DNA from 2 places in the Lysinibacillus sp. NPDC093712 genome. Region 2 is predicted to be linked to the other one. Evidence: predicted binding sites of a transcription regulator. Region 2 holds the regulator's gene; the other holds the start of a gene.
The links. The regulator CtsR, encoded in region 2, represses protease genes until heat stress. The targets are predictions, from matches to a motif close to ATGGTCAATAAAGGTCAAACA.
Positions count from the first base shown of each region.

Region 1: clpP (ATP-dependent Clp endopeptidase proteolytic subunit ClpP) is a predicted target of CtsR. The motif match lies at 2,411-2,431, and genes of this name have one in related genera.

Region 1 is NZ_JBNNUU010000007.1:54,030-63,900, reverse strand. Features, by position in the region: gene ACQKNX_RS20370 (gluconeogenesis factor YvcK family protein) at 1-137, shown strand, start outside; gene whiA (DNA-binding protein WhiA) at 228-1,175, shown strand; gene ACQKNX_RS20360 (HPr family phosphocarrier protein) at 1,285-1,542, shown strand; gene clpP (ATP-dependent Clp endopeptidase proteolytic subunit ClpP) at 1,738-2,325, opposite strand; tRNA gene ACQKNX_RS20350 (tRNA-Arg) at 2,633-2,707, shown strand; gene ACQKNX_RS20345 (basic amino acid ABC transporter substrate-binding protein) at 3,212-4,006, shown strand; gene ACQKNX_RS20340 (amino acid ABC transporter permease) at 4,098-4,802, shown strand; gene ACQKNX_RS20335 (amino acid ABC transporter ATP-binding protein) at 4,799-5,521, shown strand; gene ACQKNX_RS20330 (spore coat protein) at 5,572-6,186, opposite strand; gene ACQKNX_RS20325 (LemA family protein) at 6,347-6,928, shown strand; gene ACQKNX_RS20320 (TPM domain-containing protein) at 6,928-7,701, shown strand; gene ACQKNX_RS20315 (S9 family peptidase) at 8,124-9,871, shown strand, end outside.
Region 2 is NZ_JBNNUU010000005.1:60,484-70,354, forward strand. Features, by position in the region: gene radA (DNA repair protein RadA) at 1-216, opposite strand, end outside; gene ACQKNX_RS18260 (ATP-dependent Clp protease ATP-binding subunit) at 328-2,772, opposite strand; gene ACQKNX_RS18265 (protein arginine kinase) at 2,762-3,871, opposite strand; gene ACQKNX_RS18270 (UvrB/UvrC motif-containing protein) at 3,868-4,410, opposite strand; gene ACQKNX_RS18275 (CtsR family transcriptional regulator) at 4,424-4,894, opposite strand; gene ACQKNX_RS18280 (DUF4870 domain-containing protein) at 5,229-5,534, opposite strand; gene ACQKNX_RS18285 (class I SAM-dependent methyltransferase) at 5,650-6,327, shown strand; gene corA (magnesium/cobalt transporter CorA) at 6,470-7,432, shown strand; gene ACQKNX_RS18295 (hypothetical protein) at 7,615-7,824, opposite strand; gene ACQKNX_RS18300 (protoglobin domain-containing protein) at 8,159-9,469, shown strand; gene ACQKNX_RS18305 (acyl-CoA thioesterase) at 9,522-9,871, opposite strand, start outside.

The sequences.
Region 1 (9,871 bases), on a different contig from region 2:
GTAAGCTGGAAAGTATGGGATTAGAGGTTATTAAACGTGATATTGCAACCATTCGACCAGATGGGACAGTTCGCCATAATTCTGCAAATGTAGCACAATGGCTTGTGGATTATGCAAAAATCTTACCGAAAAAGTAAGGGAGCCTACAATAGAGTCCTAAAGAATGCTTGTTGTATATGGTAAGATGAACATATACATAGAAATAAAGGTCGAAAGGAGGGCGTAATATGTCATTTGCTTCAGAAACGAAAAAAGAGCTAACGCAAGTAGAAGCGGACGATTATTGTATGAAAGCAGAAGTATCTGCTTTAATTCGTATGAATGGTTCATTATCTTTTGCTAACAAGCAACTTAGTTTAGACGTGCAGACAGAAAATGCTGCAATCGCTAGAAGGCTTTACACAATTATGAAGAAGTTGTATCCCTATAACGTCGAGCTACTTGTACGTAAAAAAATGCGTTTGAAAAAGAACAACGTTTATATATGTCGTGTGCGAGAAGGGGCGCGTGAGTTACTCATTGATTTAGCGATAATTTCGGATGATTTCCAATTCAATCACACGATTTCTAAAGAGCTTATTAAAAAGAGTGGCCATAAAAGAGCTTACTTACGTGGAGCATTTTTAGCAGGTGGCTCGGTAAATAACCCAGAAACGTCTGCCTATCACTTAGAAATTTATTCTTTGTATAAAGAACACGGTGAAGCATTAATGGATTTGATGAATGAATTCGAGTTAAATGCAAAAACAATTGAACGAAAGAAGGGCTTTGTGACATACTTAAAAGAAGCGGAAAAGATTTCCGATTTTTTAAACATTGTTGGAGCTCATCAAGCAATGATGAAATTTGAAGATGTTCGTATATTACGCGATATGCGAAATAGTGTTAATCGTATTGTAAACTGTGAAACAGCAAACTTGAATAAAACGATAGGCGCTGCACTACGCCAGGTAGAAAATATTCGCTTTATCGAAAATTCAATAGGGCTGGATCAGCTGCCTGAAAAGCTTCGTGAAATTGCACGCTTACGTGTGGAATATCAAGATGTAACGTTAAAAGAACTTGGTGAAATGGTATCAAGTGGAACGGTTAGTAAATCAGGAGTTAACCATAGATTGCGTAAAATAGACGAAATAGCAGATGCATTAAGAAGAGGTGAAAAAATAGGCGGTTAAGCTTTCATACAAAAGACAGAAAGCTAGTGCAATCGCTTATTGTTCTTCTACTGCTAAGTGCGGTAATATAAAACTAATAGATGAACGGTAGTGAAGGAGAGAATTGCGAATGACTGAGAAAACAGTCCAGGTAAAATTAAAATTAGGACTACAAGCTAGACAAGCAGCGTTATTTGTACAGGAAGCAAATCGTTTTAGTGCTGATATTTTTCTTGAAAAAGACGAGAAAAAAGTAAATGCCAAATCCATTATGGGTGTAATGAGCTTAGCTATTGCTAAAGGTACAAAGGTTGTTTTAAGCAGTGAAGGTAGCGATGCAGAGCAAGCGGTTACATCATTAGCTGCTCTTATTGAAAAGGAAGACTAAATTAAAAGACCTCTAAGTCACCTGGACTTAGAGGTTTTTTATCATTATCGCCGTCGCTTTCCGCTCAGCACAATTATTTGAGTGCCTTTATTTGAGTGCCTGGCACTAGTTTAATTTAAAATATTCTGAATTGTTTGAGTGCCTGGCACCCATAAAAAAACCGCTAAGTCGCATGGACTTAACGGTTTTTTCTAATTAGCGTTCGTTACGTACAAAAATATGGTCGATTAAGCCGTATTCTTTTGCGCGTTCAGCTGTCATGAAGTTATCACGGTCAGTATCTCTTGAGATGACTTCTAGTGGCTGACCAGTACGCTCAGATAAAATACCATTTAATTTTTCACGAAGGAATAAAATGCGTTTTGCAGCAATTTCAATTTCAGTCGCTTGACCTTGTGCACCACCAAGTGGTTGGTGAATCATTACTTCTGCATTTGGTAATGCATAGCGCTTACCAGGTTCACCAGCAGCAAGTAGGAAAGCACCCATTGATGCAGCCATACCAATACAAATTGTTTGTACTTTTGGCTTGATGAATTGCATTGTATCGTAGATTGCCATACCAGCTGTAATAGAACCACCTGGTGAGTTAATGTAAAGAGAAATGTCTTTATCCGGATCTTCTGCTTCTAAAAATAGAAGCTGCGCAACGATTGAGTTTGCAACGTTGTCATCAATTGCACTTCCTAATAGGATAATACGGTCTTTTAGTAGTCGTGAATAAATGTCATAAGCACGCTCACCACGACTTGTTTGTTCAATAACTGTAGGAATTAAATTCATGTTAAATCCTCCTTAAAAAGCTAAATTCGAATACTTTTACTGAAATCATCCATTATATTTCAGTTGTAACCTTATCATACACATTATAGTCAGGGAAGGTCAAATATTAACGCTGATATTAAGAAATTAAATCCATCATAAAAATTAATATTTATAGTTGAATTATGGGTAATACGTTTGTATAATAGAAAGGTCGCATGTTTAAGTACAGTACACTATTTTGCAGGTATGCTTCTACAATGAGGATTATCTACATGATGCTTTACCGTAAAGCCTAAGAGTGAGTACTTTTTTTTTATGTTCAATTGCCCTCGTGGTGTAATGGATAACACGTAAGATTCCGGTTCTTGCACTGGGGGTTCGATTCCCTCCGAGGGCGCCATTTACTGATTTATTGATTTATTTTTATAGCTCGATTCTCCTAATAAGTAGCTTAGCAGCCTTCTTAGTGGAGAAAGAGAGGAATATGGTGGAAATCTGCCCCGTAGGCATTATTCCCATAATTATTCCTTTCTAAACCATCAAAAGCAATAACTCCAAAAAGTTTTTTAGTGAACATACTGATCGTGAGGCTAGCATGCTAGCCCAAAAGAAGAATCCCATCTGAGGGGATTCTTTTTTTGTGGGCAAAAATATCTAAAATTAGCATAAAAATCATCTTAGAATTGCATAAGTATACATTTTTCGACACGGATATTGTTTTTATTACATAATTTCTCTACGTTCTGTATCGTAAAATTCATTATTATGAAAAAATAATCACTTTTATACGAAATCGTATTGTATATCACCTCTATTGACACTATAATTGACCTAATAGTCTAACATTTCCGAATTAATAAAATTGAATTAGTCGGAAAATATTAATTGTATAGGGGGAAAAACTATGAAAAAACGTTTTTGGACGTTATTGATGATTGTAGCAGCATTTACGCTTGTGCTAGTTGGCTGTGGTGCAAAAGATGATGCATCATCTGGCGACGCAGGTTCTGGTGGCGGCGGGAAGGATAAAGTTTATAAGGTAGGTACAGAGGCTACTTTTGCACCATTTGAATCGATTGACGATAAAGGGAATATTGTAGGGTTAGATGTCGATATTTTGCAAGCGATTGCAGACGAAATGGGCATTAAAGTGGAATGGGAAAACATTGGTTGGGAGCCTGTATTCCAAACAATAAAAAATGGTGAAACACACATCGGTGCATCGGGGATTACGATTAATGAAGAACGTAAGGCTTCATTTGATTTTACAGAGCCATATTATGAATCTCAATTATTAATCGTAGTTAAAGAGGATTCAGATATTACGTCATTAGCAGATTTAAAAGATAAAAAGATTTCAGTACAAATAAATGCAACTGGTCATATGGCTGCAAAAAAATTACAAGGTGATGCAAGCACAAACATTATGGCATTCGAAAGCCAACCTGTTGCTATTCAAGAAATGTTAAACGGTAACGTTGATGCAACAATTGGCGATAATGCAGTTATTTACGAATATATTAAAGCTAACCCAAAAGCAAAACTTAAAGTAATTGAAGATGATGCATTTGAAAAAGAATACTACGGCTTTATGGTGAAAAAAGGCAATACCGAATTATTAAACCTATTAAACGAAGGTCTACAAAAAATTAAAGACAATGGTAAATTAAAAGAAATTACTGGTAAGGACTTTAAGTAATGGATGATGCCGTTAGCCTAATCATGCTAGCGGCTCATTTGATTTATTAGCGTATTTAGTAGAGAAATTGATAGGGAAAGTAGGGGTTCTAATGGACATCTTTGATTTACGCTGGGACATAGTTTGGAACTACCGTGATATGTTTATTCGTGGTATTGGTATAACAATCATCTTAACGCTCAGTGGTTATTTTGGTGGTATTATTTTAGGCTTACTATTAGGTTTAGGGAAAGTATCTAAAAATAAGTTTATTTACTGGCCATGTAAACTATATGTAGATTTATTCCGTGGGACACCAATGCTAGTGCAAATTTTATTAATTCATTTAGCGGTTATTCCAACGATTTTTGGTCATTCATTAGGCTATATGGTGTCAGGTATTACCGCACTTGTACTAAACTGTGCAGCCTATAATGCAGAAATATTCCGTGCGGGCATTCAAAGCATTGATAAGGGACAAATGGAAGCAGCGCGTTCGCTTGGCCTAACACACAATCAAGCGATGAAAAAAGTTATTTTACCACAGGCTTTTAGACGGATGATTCCGCCGCTTGGTAATGAATTCATTGCATTATTAAAAGACTCTTCTTTAGTAACGGTTATTGCAGCGCCAGATATTTTATATGCAAGTAAAGTTGTGGCAGGTGCGAGCTTCCGTTTCTGGGAACCGTATATTGTAGCCGCATTACTATACTTGGTATTAACATATGTGGTAACAAAAGTAGTAGCATTTATCGAAAAACGATTTAGCAATAGCTATATCCCTCGTAAAGCAGAAGGGAGAGAAGCAAGATGATTAGAATTGAAAACTTACACAAATACTTTGGAAAATTAGAAGTGTTAAAGGGTATCGATTATGAAATACACGAAAAGCAAGTTGTCTGTGTTATTGGACCATCAGGATCGGGAAAAAGTACTTTTTTACGTTGCATTAATATGCTAGAAGAAGTGACTGATGGTGCAATTTATATTGAGAATGTGAAGGTAAATGGCCCAAAAACGAATATTAATGCTATACGAGCAGAGGTCGGTATGGTATTCCAACAATTTAATTTGTTCCCTCACATGAATGTAATTGATAATGTAACAATGGCTCCAATGCAAATTCGTAAAATGAATCGTGCGGATGCAGAGAAACTAGGCCATGAGCTACTGCAAAAAGTCGGTCTAGATAGTAAGGCTTACAACTATCCTGAGCAGCTTTCAGGTGGACAACAACAACGCGTAGCGATTGCAAGAGCATTAGCGATGAAACCTAAAGCTATTTTATTTGATGAACCAACTTCAGCACTTGATCCAGAAATGGTGAAAGAAGTTTTAGATGTTATGAAAAATCTAGCATCTGAAGGAATGACAATGATTGTCGTGACACATGAAATGGGCTTTGCACGAGAAGTAGGGGATCGTGTTGTGTTTATGGATGGTGGCTATATTGTAGAAGAAGGTACGCCAGAAGAAATCTTTGGTAACCCGAAAAATGAGCGTACAAAAGCCTTTTTAGGAAAAGTTCTATAATGAAAATGGAAAACCATTCAAAGCGAAAGCGATGAATGGTTTTTTTGCATTTAATGGAGGGGATTTGTAGTTGTCGCATAGGCATCAAGCATTGCACGCATATCTTGTTGCGTGTATTGTGGCACTTGATAATAGCCATGCTTATTTTGGTAAATAGATACTTCGTATGCCATCTCGATACAGTTGGGAATACTATCAGCAACAACACGGCGGACAACTGGATTTGTTGTTTCTGTCGCTGCTGCAGTCATACATTTAGCTGAGCCTTTATGTGCACCAAGTAAGAAGCCGGAAATAACTTCATCATTTATCTCACTTGCATTTTGCATTGGCTTTTTCGGCTGAGAGGGCTTAATGCCATATTGGAAGTTGTTCCCTGTCTGCATTTCATAGCGACCAGTTGGAACTGAAGGATCATGCCCTGTTTTAAAAGATTCCACAATCGTATTGTACATACCGAGCGTGAAATTATATTGATTATCCAAAATGCTAAGTAGTTCTGGATCTTTTACTTGCGGACGTAAAATAATGGATAGGTTTAGTCCAGCGATAATTTCGCCAATTGTTTCATGCATGTCCATAACTTCGTGGCCACCATGATTTAGGCTTTGTTGTTGGTTAGGTGTTGTTGCATCATTTGATTCATTATAAAAAGATTGTGACAAAAAAAACGCCTCCTGAATTGTATAGTTTGTTACAGTTTTTAGTATGTCTTGTTAGTCCAGTTTCATACGATATAAATCCGTTTGCATATATTTAGCATAGTGATGTTTTTTTGTAACACATTAGAGGTATAAGAAAAGAAAGTTAAGGGAGGATATAAAATTGAAAAAAGTACTTGGACCTGTGGGAATAATCATCATTGTTTTAGCTGTATTAGCTTTACTATTTATTCCAAAATATAATGGCCTTGTGACGGCGGAGGAAAATGTGGATTCGAAGTGGGCTCAAGTCGAAAATCAACTACAACGCCGCTATGATCTAATTCCGAATTTAGTGGAATCTGTAAAAGGATATGCTAATCATGAGCAAGAAGTCATTGCTAGCATTACAGAGGCTCGTGCACAGATGGGTAATGCACAAACACCAGAGGAACAAGCGAGTGCTAATGATGCATTAAATGGTGCACTTAGTCGATTGCTTGTAGTCGTAGAAAATTATCCGAATTTAAAAGCCGATGCAAATTTCCGTCAATTAATGGATGAACTTGCTGGGACTGAAAATCGATTAGCAGTAGCACGTGAAGATTATAATAATGAAGTACAAGGCTTTAATAAAAAAGTAAAACGCTTCCCAGGTAATATTATCGCAGGTATATTTGGCTTCGAACAAAAGGAATACTTTAAGGCAGCAGCTGGAGCTGAAAAAGCACCTGCAGTTGATTTTAGTGATTCAGGTAAACAATAATGAAACGTTTGACGGTAACGCTTTTAGTTGCTTGTTTAATGTGGTTTGTAACAGCTAACAGTGCACAAGCGCAGTTGCCCACACCAATGAAAAATACGTACATTCATGATTTTGCGAATGTGCTTTCAACTTCTGTAAAGGAAGAACTCAATCATTATTCTGAGCAATTAGATAAAGGCACAGGTGCAGAAATAATGATTGTAACGGTAGATAGCATTCAAGGGCAAGAGGCTAAAATGTATGCAACGAAATTAATTCGAGCTTGGGGCATTGGAGATGCAAAGAAAAACAATGGTGTCCTATTATTGGCTACATTTGGGCAAGGACAAGGAAATAATGATGTAGTCATCGCTGTTGGTCAAGGTCTAGAAGGAGCGTTACCGGATGGAAAATTAGGACGTATTTTAGACGATGCTTTTTATCCATATGCGAGTAACGGTGAAGTCGATCAAGCATTTCAAGCAACATATGCCGAATTATTTCAAACTGTAGCAAAAGAATATAATTGGGAGGGAGAGATGCCAGCACAAGCAGTGGAGGATGAGTCGATGCCCAATTGGCTCTTTGTGTTACTAGTTATTTTAGTACTCGTTGTCATTATTTTCTCAAATGGTGGTGGAGGACCACGATCTAGGGGACGCGGAGGTTATCCAGGAGGTTTTGGTGGTGGCTTTGGAGGCGGTTTTGGCAGAGGTGGCGGTTCCGGTGGCGGAGGCTTTGGAGGCTTTGGCGGTGGATCATCTGCAGGCGGCGGCGCCAGCCGAAAGTTTTAATTGAGTGGGTGCCTGGCACATAAGTGCCAGGCACCCAAAAAATTCTGAAAACTGTAAGGTGTTTTTTTATAACTAAGTAAAAATCCACGAAGACTCCTGCGGGAACGCACGCAATGTAAGACACAACAATCCGCGCGTAAGCGAGGGTTGCGGCTTACTTTGTGCCCGCGGAAAGCGAAGTGGATTTTTACGCTTTAGAAGGACAAATTGTTTAAGTGCCAGGCACCCAAACAATTCACGAACAATTTAAGTGCCAGGCACCGAAACATCAAAGGACTCTCCTTAATAGGAGGGTCCTTTTCACTCGGGTAAAAAGGATAAATAAATAAGTATTATCAATTATTGACAAATTAACTAATTTTGTTATAATTTCATTGTATCGACAAACGATATAACGAACACTGATATAAGGAGGAATTACTTTGAAAAAAAGATTTTTATCAGCTTCTTTAGCGGTCATTTTAACAGCCTCTGTTGTTTATCCTGTTTCAGTACAGGAAGTACGCGCTGCTAATGAAACTAGCAATACTATCATTGCACAAGAGGAGCGCCTAACAGCAAAAGAATTTCTTGATTTAGCTGTAACATCTTTAACATTCCAACATGGCTCAGAATCAATGCGTCAAGAAGTAATTAATAAGTGGGTTAAAGACGGGGAATTAGAAAACTTAAGTAATACGATTAAACGTAATGAAGTCGCACGAATTTTAGTAAGAGCTCTTGATAAAGAAGAAAAAGAAGTAACACTAGCAGACTATCTGGAAAAAGCAAATAAGCTAGGCTTATTTAGTAGTATTTCAGAAAATAGTGAAACAATTTCAAAACAAGACGCTACTAAAATATTTACTACATTTAAGAGTTTAAAAAACGGTGCTAATAATGAAGGTGTTAAAGAAATTTCTGTAGACGATTTTATGAAAAATCCAGGAAACTTCGGCTATCAGCTATCACCAGATGGTAATTACATTACGTTTGCCTCAGCATGGGAAAACCGTTCAAATGTTTTCGTGAAAAAAATGAATGATGATAGTGAACCAGTTCGTGTATCTAATTCAAAAGATCGTGATATTGCTGGATTCTTCTGGAAAGATGATACATTGCTTTATGCAAAAGATAAAGGTGGAGATGAAAACTTCCACATTTATTCTTCTACATTTAATGGAAAAGAAGAAAAAGATTTAACGCCTTATCCAGGTGTAACAGTAGGTGTATTAAGTGGATTACAAGGTGTTAAAGATGAAGTTTTAATTATGATGAATAAAGAGGATGCAACAGTATTCGATGTGTACAAGCTAAATGTGAAGACAGGCGAAACAAAGCATGTTGCAAAAAATCCTGGTAACATTTCGAATTGGTTAGCGGACCGTAACGGTAATATTCGTATAGCTGTTGTTTCTGATGGTGTAGAAGGAATGATTCTATATCGTGACACTGAAAAGGATGAATTCAAGCCATTTATTGAAATGGCAGCAGGGGATGAAGTAAATCCGCTTGCCTTCTCTAAAGATAATAAGCATATTTATGCAACTTCTAATAAAGGTAGAGATAAAGTAGAAGTGGTGAAATACGATCTTGAAGGTAACGAAGAAGTCATTATGTCTAATGAAGACGTAGACGTATCAGGCGTATTATATAGTGGTGAGCAAGATAAAATTTTATTCGGTGCCTATGTAACGGATAAAGCACATTATCAATTCTTCGATGAGAGTTTTGAGAAGCTGTTCCGCAAAATTCAAAACAAGCTAGGTGTTGAAGAAAGCGAACTAGGCATCAACGACTACAATAAAGAAATGACAAAATTCATCGTCAGCGTGTCTAGTGATATAGTGTACGGCAAATATTATTACTATGACTCAACTACAGATGAAATGACCGAACTAGCAACATTAAGCCCTTGGTTAAAATCAGAAGAGCTTGCAGAAATGCATCCCGTTTCTTATAAGAGCCGTGATGGTCTGACAATTAACGGTTATTTAACATTACCGAAAAACAAAGAGGCTAAAGACTTACCACTTATCGTGAATCCACACGGTGGTCCATGGGCTCGTGATGTGTGGGGCTTTAACCCAGAAGTACAGCTGCTTGCAAATCGCGGATATGCTGTGTTACAAGTGAATTTCCGTTCATCTACTGGTTACGGAAAAGAATTTTTACAAGCTGGTAATAAGCA
Region 2 (9,871 bases):
TACCCGAGATTCTTCAGCTGCTTCCACTTGTATTATAGGTATAGCCTTTTGTGTTACTGTAGCCGAATGTTGGAATGCTCCTCGAGGGCCTTTCGCAACGACCTCTACTTCCTCAACCATCTTATTCCATTCTCCACATCCTGGACAACGGCCCATCCACTTTGCAGATTCATAGCCACAACCTGTACAGACAAATTTAGTTTTTTTCTTCGCCATAGTACCACCTCGAATATTTGTTCTTATATTCATTTTACATAAAAAAAGACAGCTTAGCACTATTGGCCTCGCTGTCTTCTCAAATCAACATGTTAACAATAAGCGACCTGCTTATTTCGAAATTGAAACGCCCTCTTTTTTCTTAACGACGAATTCTTCATTTACATAATCGATTACAACTTGATTTCCTTTTTCTACATTGCCTTTAAGCAGTTCTTCCGATAGACGGTCTTCCACTTGTTTTTGCAATGCACGACGGAGTGGACGAGCACCATATTGAGGATCATAGCCTTCCTCTGCAATTTTATTTAATGCAGCATCGGTTAACTCTAACGAAATATCCTGCTCCTGTAGACGTTTTGTTAAGGAATTAGCCATCATAGAAACGATTTCTTTTAAGTGTTCTTTTTCAAGTGAGTGGAACACAATCATTTCATCGATACGGTTTAAAAATTCTGGGCGGAATGCTTTTTTCAATTCCTCTAGCATTGTACCCTTCATATCTTTATGCTTCGACTCGGAGCTTCCTAAGCTGAAGCCAAGATTTTTTTGATATTTTAACGCGTCCGCGCCGACGTTTGAAGTCATAATGACAACTGTATTACGGAAATCAACGACACGGCCTTTAGAATCTGTTAAACGGCCATCTTCAAGCACTTGAAGTAAAATATTGAAAACATCTGGGTGAGCTTTTTCAATTTCATCAAGTAGCACAACAGAATATGGTTTACGTCGTACTTTTTCTGTAAGCTGACCACCGTCATCAAAGCCTACATATCCCGGAGGTGAACCAACTAAACGTGAAGTCGAATGTTTCTCCATATATTCTGACATGTCAACGCGAATCATCGCATCTTCATCACCGAACATTACTTCTGCAAGTGCTCTTGCAAGTTCTGTTTTTCCGACCCCTGTAGGACCAAGGAAAATAAATGAACCGATTGGACGCTTAGGATCTTTTAAACCTGCTCTTGCGCGTCGAATCGCACGAGAAATTGCCTCAACAGCCTCACCTTGCCCAACAACTCGTTTGTGCAATTCTTCCTCAAGTTGTAGTAGTTTAGATGATTCTTCATGTGCAATTTTTGCTACAGGGATCCCCGTCCACATAGAAACTACGGCTGCCACATCGTCTACCGTTACTTTCGATTCGGCTTTACCTTGTTCTTCTTTCCATGTTTTACGCGTTGTTTCAATTTCGTCTTTTAGCTTTTGCTCTGTATCTCTTAAAGACGCTGCCTTTTCAAATTCTTGACCAGATACAGCCGCATTTTTCTCAGAGCGAACATTTTCAAGTTTATCTTCCAGTGCCTTTAAATTTGGTGGCACTGCGAATGAACGCAAGCGTACTTTTGAACCAGCTTCATCGATTAAGTCGATCGCTTTATCAGGCAAGAAGCGGTCTGAAATATAACGATCACCCATTTTTGCCGCTGCCTCAATCGCTTCATCTGTAATTTTCACACGGTGATGCGCCTCATAACGATCACGCAAGCCATGAATAATTTGAATAGCTTCTTCAACAGTTGGCTCATCGACTTGAATCGGTTGGAAACGACGCTCTAAAGCTGCGTCTTTTTCAATGTATTTGCGGTACTCATCTAATGTTGTAGCACCAATACATTGTAATTCACCACGTGCCAATGATGGTTTTAAAATGTTTGAAGCATCAATTGCACCTTCTGCCCCACCTGCACCAATTAGCGTGTGTAATTCATCAATGAATAAGATGACATTGCCCGCTTGACGAATTTCATCCATTACCTTTTTCAAACGATCCTCAAATTCACCACGGTATTTAGTACCGGCAACAACTGTCCCCATATCAAGCGTCATTACACGTTTATCGCGCAAAATTTCTGGCACTTCATTGTTAATAATTTGTTGCGCTAAGCCTTCAGCAATCGCTGTTTTACCTACCCCTGGTTCACCAATGAGCACAGGGTTATTTTTCGTACGACGTGATAGCACTTCAATAACACGTGTAATTTCTTTACTACGTCCAATAACAGGGTCTAACGAACCTTCACGAGCAATTTGTGTTAAATCGCGCGCTAAGCTATCTAATGTAGGCGTATTTGCAGCCTGTGTCGCTTGTTGTCCAGATTGTGCATTGTCGTTATTACCTAATAACAATAATACTTGCTGACGAGCTTTATTTAAGCCCACACCAGCATTGTTTAATACACGAGCAGCTACCCCTTCGCCTTCACGAATAAGCGCTAATAGTAAATGTTCTGTGCCAATATAGGAATGGCCTAATTTACGCGACTCATCGACTGATAATTCAATTACTTTTTTCGCACGAGGCGTGTAGTGCACGATTGGTCCAACGTCCTCTGTTCCTTTACCGACTAGCTCTTCAATACCTGCTTCAATCATTTGAGGGCTTATATCAATGGCTTCTAATGCTTTCGCAGCTATACCACCGCCTTCACGAATAAGCCCTAAAAGAATATGCTCTGTTCCTATTGATTCGTGCTTCCAACGAATTGCCTCTTCCTGTGCAAGCTGTAATACTTTTTGTGCGCGTTGTGTAAAACGATTAAACATCATATGAATCCTCTCCTTTTCCCCCTATAATAGGCTTACTCTTAGTTTCTAGAAATAATGCCTCTCGCAACATTTTTGCTCGTGCTCTGTCTCGCTCAGCAGGCGGTAAAACCTCTCCTGCATAGTGCTGTAAAAAACCAGGCTGCATGCTGACAACGCATTCGTTTAAAGATGTTGCTTTAATATTATCAATCAACTGCAAATCCACTCCTAAACGTACATTTGATATGCAAGTAGCAGCTTCTTCACTTGTTAAAATTCGAGCATGTGTTAATGTCCCTAAAGCTCTATATACACGATCTTCTAAAGCAAGTTCCGCTTTTTCCATTAGCTTACTTCTTGCTTGTCGTTCTTTTTGAATTATTTTTTCTGCAACACTTTGGATGTCTGCTAAAATGTCTTCTTCTGTTTTTCCTAGTGTAATTTGATTTGATACTTGATAAATATTCCCTAAATTTTCACTACCTTCACCGTATATACCCCTAACGGTCATCCCTAAACGAGTCATTGCATTGATGATTTGATTCATCTGACCTGTCAATGTAAGCGCGGGAAGGTGCATCATAACAGAAGCACGTAATCCAGTACCAATATTGGTTGGACAACTTGTTAAATATCCAAAAGTATCACGAAACGCATATGGCAAGGCTCCTTCTAAGGCTCGATCAATCTTATTTGCTTGCTCGTAGGCCTTCTGAAGTTGAAAACTCGCCGTCATACATTGAATGCGTAAATGGTCTTCTTCGTTCACCATAATGCAAATAGATTCATCCTCAGACAGCAACATAGCGCCGACTTGCTCTTTTTTTGCAAGCTGTGGACTAATTAAATGCTTTTCAACTAAAATTTGTCGTTGTAACGATGTTAAATCTTTTATAGAAAAATAAGAATATCTTTCTTGAAGCTTGGAACTGTCCTGTATTGCATGGGTGACAGCCTGCTCTACCTGTAATGCTTCGTTTTCCGAGAAAACTAAAGGGAAACGAAAACCATCTAAGTTCCTCGCAAGGCGGATGCGTGTACTAATGACGATATCTGAATAATCATCCTCCATATCCATCCAGGCAGGTGTAGCACGCTCTAAAAACGATTCAATCATCATGACACATCACCACCTTCGAATTGTAGCTGTTGCTCAAGATTTTTTGCCTCGTCACGAAGCTTCGCCGCTTCCTCAAATTGCTCCTCGTCCACTGCAGCCTTCATGCGTTTTCGAATATCTTCAATTTGCTTTTTAATGACAAAAACATTGTTTTGAGCACCAGGCATTTTACCTATATGCTGAGGTCCTGCTTGAATACGATTAAACAGCTTTGGCAAATGCTCGCTAAACGTGTCATAACAACTAGGGCAACCAAATTTACCCTCTTTTAAAAATCGCTTATACGTAAATCCACATTGTGGACATGTTTGTTGCTGAGGTGGCGCTTGCTGTTTTTCACCGACTTTTTGCCATGTAGGTGAGCCAAACCAGTTGGATAATAATTGTTGAATCGATACAGGCTCTTGTTTAAACTCTGCATGAAACGGATGGAACTGTGAGGCACAGACATCGCAATAATGGTGTTCCACCTTCTGCCCATTTTGTACTTGTGTCACAGTTACTGTCGCATTGCGCTGCTTGCAATGTTCGCAAATCATTTCCATCACCTCTTTATTTTTGCTTTTCATATTTAATGGTTGTTAACATCGCTCGCAAAATTTTTGCACGAATGCTATCCCGTAAAGGTAGTTGTAAATCTAAAGTCGAACGATCAACCGCTGCTAACATTAATTTCGCTTCTCGCTTCGAAATTACCTGCTCATCAATCAAACGATATACTACACCCTCCGCAACCGTTTGGGAGGCTCCCCCTTCAATTTGCAAGAGCACATCATCTATCAAATCAATTTGTGAGTTTGCACGGACACGTAAAATACGAATGTATCCACCGCCGCCCCGTTTACTTTCAACAAGGTAACCCCGCTCAGCTGTAAATCTTGTATTGATCACATAATTTATTTGTGAGGGCACACATTGAAATTTATCGGCAATTTCACTACGTTTAATTTCAATATGCCCTTCTCCACCTAATTCAAGTACTTGCTTTAAGTAGCCTTCTATGATGTCTGAAATATTACGCACTTTAGGAATACACCTCGCTTACCTCACTGACTTTGACTATCTTTGACTATCTTTGAGTATATTATACAAAACGCTTGAAAATAATTGCAATTATTTCGCACAAAGATTTGTGTAAAGCGCATTGTTTAACAGATTGTCTACAAAAAAACAGCCGGTAGGGACATATTAACTTAATTATGATGTACATTTATATCTGTGTATTGTAAAAAAAGGAGTTGGGGTTAAAAAAGGCTTGTCCCTAATCATTAAAATTAGTTTTGCCTATAATGTACCCTTTTTGCTTATAGAAAAAACGCAAGCATATGCACATAGCATATACTTGCGTCATTAAAAATTATACCCAGCGTCCAACTATCGGGTAACGCCAAGGTTCCTCTGAAAATGCCTTCACGATTCCGATAATAGGTACGATGTAAACCATAGCGATGAAAATTAGTAAGAACGGTAAACCGATTAATACAAAAGATAGGATACTAGCAATTACTATCAATATGCCCATCACGATTTGGAACAATAAAGCTTGCACCGAAACACTTTTCACTTCTTCATCTGAACTAATTAGGAAAAATAAAATCGGCACTAAAAATGGCGCAAAAAACGCGCTGGCATGTATGATTACCTTAGACCATTTTGTTTCCATATATATCAACCTTCCTTTATGGTATGTCATTATTATTAATACTCCTATTTACGGAACTATACGCTAAATAGTTTCAAATGCTACTTAAATTTTTTTGAAAGGTAAGTGATACTAGATGGAATTTAATAGCACGCTTGCTAACGAATATGAAAAAGGCATCCGACGTACATTACCAAGTTACGATGCCATGCTGCGTTTAACGAAAGCTTTTTATCAATCCGTACTACAAGAAAAAGCTAGTTTTTTAGTTGTTGGCTCAGGTAGTGGTAATGAAATTATACAGTTAGCTGAGCAAAGACCCAATTGGTCATTTGTCGGTATAGATCCATCTGAAGCGATGTTGGAAATTGCAGAAAACCGTCTTCAATCATTATCAAATGATATTTCTTTACTACAAGGTACAATACTAACTGCATCGGTGCCTGCTACGAACTTTGATGCGGCTAGCTGTATACTAGTACTCCATTTTATTGAGTCATATGAGGAGAAACTTGCTACATTAAAAGGAATTGCACAACGCTTAAAATCAGGTGCACCATTCGTCCTTGTTTCGAAATACGGTCAACTGAACTCAACTGAAACAGAACTGCAATTTGATCTATGGCGCGCGTATTGGCAACAGCATACAAAACTTTCAGCCTCAGAATTAGCTAGTATGGAGCACTCCATCCGCTCGCTTTCATTTATGCGTGAGGAGGCGATAGTGACACTCTTACAACAGGCAGGTTTTTCACAGCCTTCGAGGTTTTTTGCAACGACACTATTCGGCGGTTGGATATGCTATAAAGAGTAACTTTTATCCGTATAATATAGTAGTGTACTATAAGTTCATAAGGTAACGATCTTCCGTTGAAATGTCTCCTCTTCCTTCTCTGCTTTAGGAGCGAGACTTCGTGCTTACTTAATACGAGATAAACAGATTTGAGGTGAATGCCATGATTCGCACGATGGCTATGACGAAAGATCAACAATTAATAAAGGACTTCCCACTTGAAGACATAAAGCAAAACGATTATGAGTGGTATTGGGTAGATTTTAATTGCCCAACTGCAGAAGAGGAGCTTTTGCTCGATACATTTTTTCATTTCCACCCACTTGCAATCGAAGACTGCTTAATGCGTTTACAGCGACCAAAACTCGATTTTTATGATGATTATCATTTCTTCGTTATTCATAAATTAAATGAAGTAACATTAATTGCTGAGGAATTAAATATTTTTGTTTCCGATCATTTTATTGTTACATTCCACAAAAATGAAGCGGCCGAAATTGAAAAGGTACAGAAGCTTTTAGAAGAGCACCCGAAATATTGGGAACGAGGCACTGTTTTTCTGACCTATCAAACAATCGATAAAATAGTCGATAGTTATTTCCCACTTGTTTATAAAATTGAGGATCATTTAAATGCACTTGAAGATGAGCTGACCTATCAAAGTAATGTGAATGCGATGCAAATTGTTTTTGAATTCCGTAGTGATTTGCTCCATTTACGGCGTACAATCTTACCAATGCGTGACCTATTGTACCGAATACTTAGTTCCTATCGCTTTGCCCTTAAAAAATCGGAAAGAGCCTACTTCGGTGATATTCACGATCATTTAGCAAAGCTTACAGAAATGGTCGAATCTAATCGTGAGCTGACAGCAGATATGCGCGATAGCTATATGGCCATGAGCTCTAGCCGTATGAACGGCATTATGATGATGTTGACGATTGTCTCCACCATTTTTATACCCTTAACGTTTATTGCGGGTGTTTACGGCATGAACTTCGATAATATGCCCGAGCTCCATGGACGCTACAGCTACTTTATCGTGCTTGGTATTATGCTCTTGCTTGCATTATCTATGCTAGCATTTTTTAAATCTAAAGGCTGGTTCAAACTATTTAAACCATAAGTGTGTTGAACGGTCCTAAAACTCACTTACAAAAAAATCCGCGCACACTTCTGAGGAGAAATAGGGCACGAGTATTAGCAAGATGCATTGGCAAAAGGCCCTACTCATGCTTTGCCCACAGAAGGCAATCGCGGATTTTTGACTTATAAAAAATTTAGTGACATAGATGTCTCCAAAATTATTTAATATGGACCTCGATCATCCACTTTATTTTCACCTTGTTGCGGGAATAAAAAGTATGCTAGCACGCCCGAAACTAGTGTTGCACAAATTGTTATCAATAGTTGGTTTAGGTCGGGTACATCTGCATAATATTTGGTTAACATATAAACAGATCCAATTGCTACAATTACCATCACAGGAATTACAAACTTAAAACGTTTCTTCTCCATGTAATACCTCCTCAATACTATTTTTCTCTCACATGCATTTTTTTGTAAATCCAAACAGTTCGTATTTTACAGGTTTCCTAAATGAAATTCAAATTGCGCTATTTCTACAAAAAATTAGTATGTAGCATGTAATCCGACAAACGTCAGCCTTACAAATAAAAAAATAATAAAAAAATATAGAAATATCGGAAATTTTTAACCAAATATACTACAAAAAATAGTAGAATAGATTTAATACCATATATTCACCAAATTTACAAACCTAACAATATATATACAATGAGTCTTCAATTATTATCATTAATATGGATTTATAAAGAATGGAGCAGACACAATGAGTTGGTTTACAAAGAAGAACAATTATGGTTATTCAATTACATTAAGACCTGAGGAGTTTAAGCAACACGTACAATTAGATGTTTCAAACTATCCTAAACTCCAAAAACAATTACAATTATTAGACTTAACAACTGAAGATTTAGCTATTATTAAACAATTACAACCTTTAGTTAAAAATGTCATTCCTGAAATGGTCGATCAATTTTATGCAGCGATTAGCTTAAGCCAAAACTTATTAGATATTATAAACAGAACATCACAAATAGAACGTTTAAAAGTGACTTTACATAAGCATTTAAGCGATATTTTCGAGAGTCACATTAATGACGAGTACATTAAAGAAAGAAAAGCAATCGCTGAGACACATGTTCGAATTGGACTCCAATCAAAATGGTATATCGCTTCATTCCAATCATTAACTTCGACTTTTACAAGCTTTGCGAATGATTTAGATATTTCAAAGCATGATGCTATACGTGCCATCAATGCTTTCTGCAAAATCATTAACTTCGAACAGCAGCTCGTTATCGAAGCATACGAAAAGGAAGAAGAACGTATTCGTAGTGTGGCAGATCAAACAAAGCATGCACTTGTAACTACAATTCAAAGTACCGCTGAGGAGTTAAATGCGATAAGTGAGGAAACAGCCGCTTCCCTTTTAGTTATATCTTCGCAAACGGATGATATTGCAGTAGCAACTAAACAAGGTTTAAACTTCGTTGCAGATACGCAGGACAAATCTAAACGGGGGCAGCAGCAATTACAAGAGCAAAATGAATTAATACACGTTATTTTGCAAAGTGTTAATGGCCTTGAAGTGACGATGAATCAGTTGCGTACATCTTCACAAAAAATTTCTGAAATTGTCGGGCTTGTCACAGGCATCGCTGACCAAACCAATTTATTAGCACTCAATGCTTCAATTGAAGCTGCACGTGCTGGGGAACACGGGAAAGGCTTTGCTGTCGTAGCAGAGGAAGTCCGCAAGCTTGCAGAAGAAACAAAAAATGCGGTACAAAATGTGTCACACCTTATTAAAGAAACAGAAAGCAATATTTCAACAATGGCAAGTTCTGTCGTCAATGTTGACCAGAAAATCCAACATAGCGTTGATACACAAACAAGTTTATCTGAATCATTCAATGATATTGCGGATGCTGTATCAGGCATTCAACAGCAATATGTAAACACAGCAAGGGATATTTCAGCAATTTCTACTTTAATTACAGAGCTATCACAGGGAGCTACACTCGTTTCCTCTTCGTCAGACTCATTAATTAATGTTGTAAATGAATTAAATATTTAACACAAATAAAAAAAGGAAATTGACTGCATCGTGTCAATTTCCTTTTAGTTATTTAATGTGCCAACGCACGTTTTTGCTTGCGATGCTCTCGTCGAGCAGGGCCTGTTTCAAACAGTCGTTTTTCCGCATCCGTTTCGGGGAAAATTGCAGGAATGGCCTTTGGTTTCCCACTATCATCCACTGCAACCATCGTTACAAATGATTCGGTTGTTAACTTTTCTTCGCCTGTTTCAATATTACGAGAAATAACGCGGACATAGACTTCCATAGATGAATGCCCTGTGGATGAAACAATACTTTCAATTTCAAGAATATCACCTACATGTGCTGCTGATAAAAAATCAACAGAATCAATGGAGGCTGTTACAACATGCCCTTTTGCATGCTTCATCGCTGTAATTG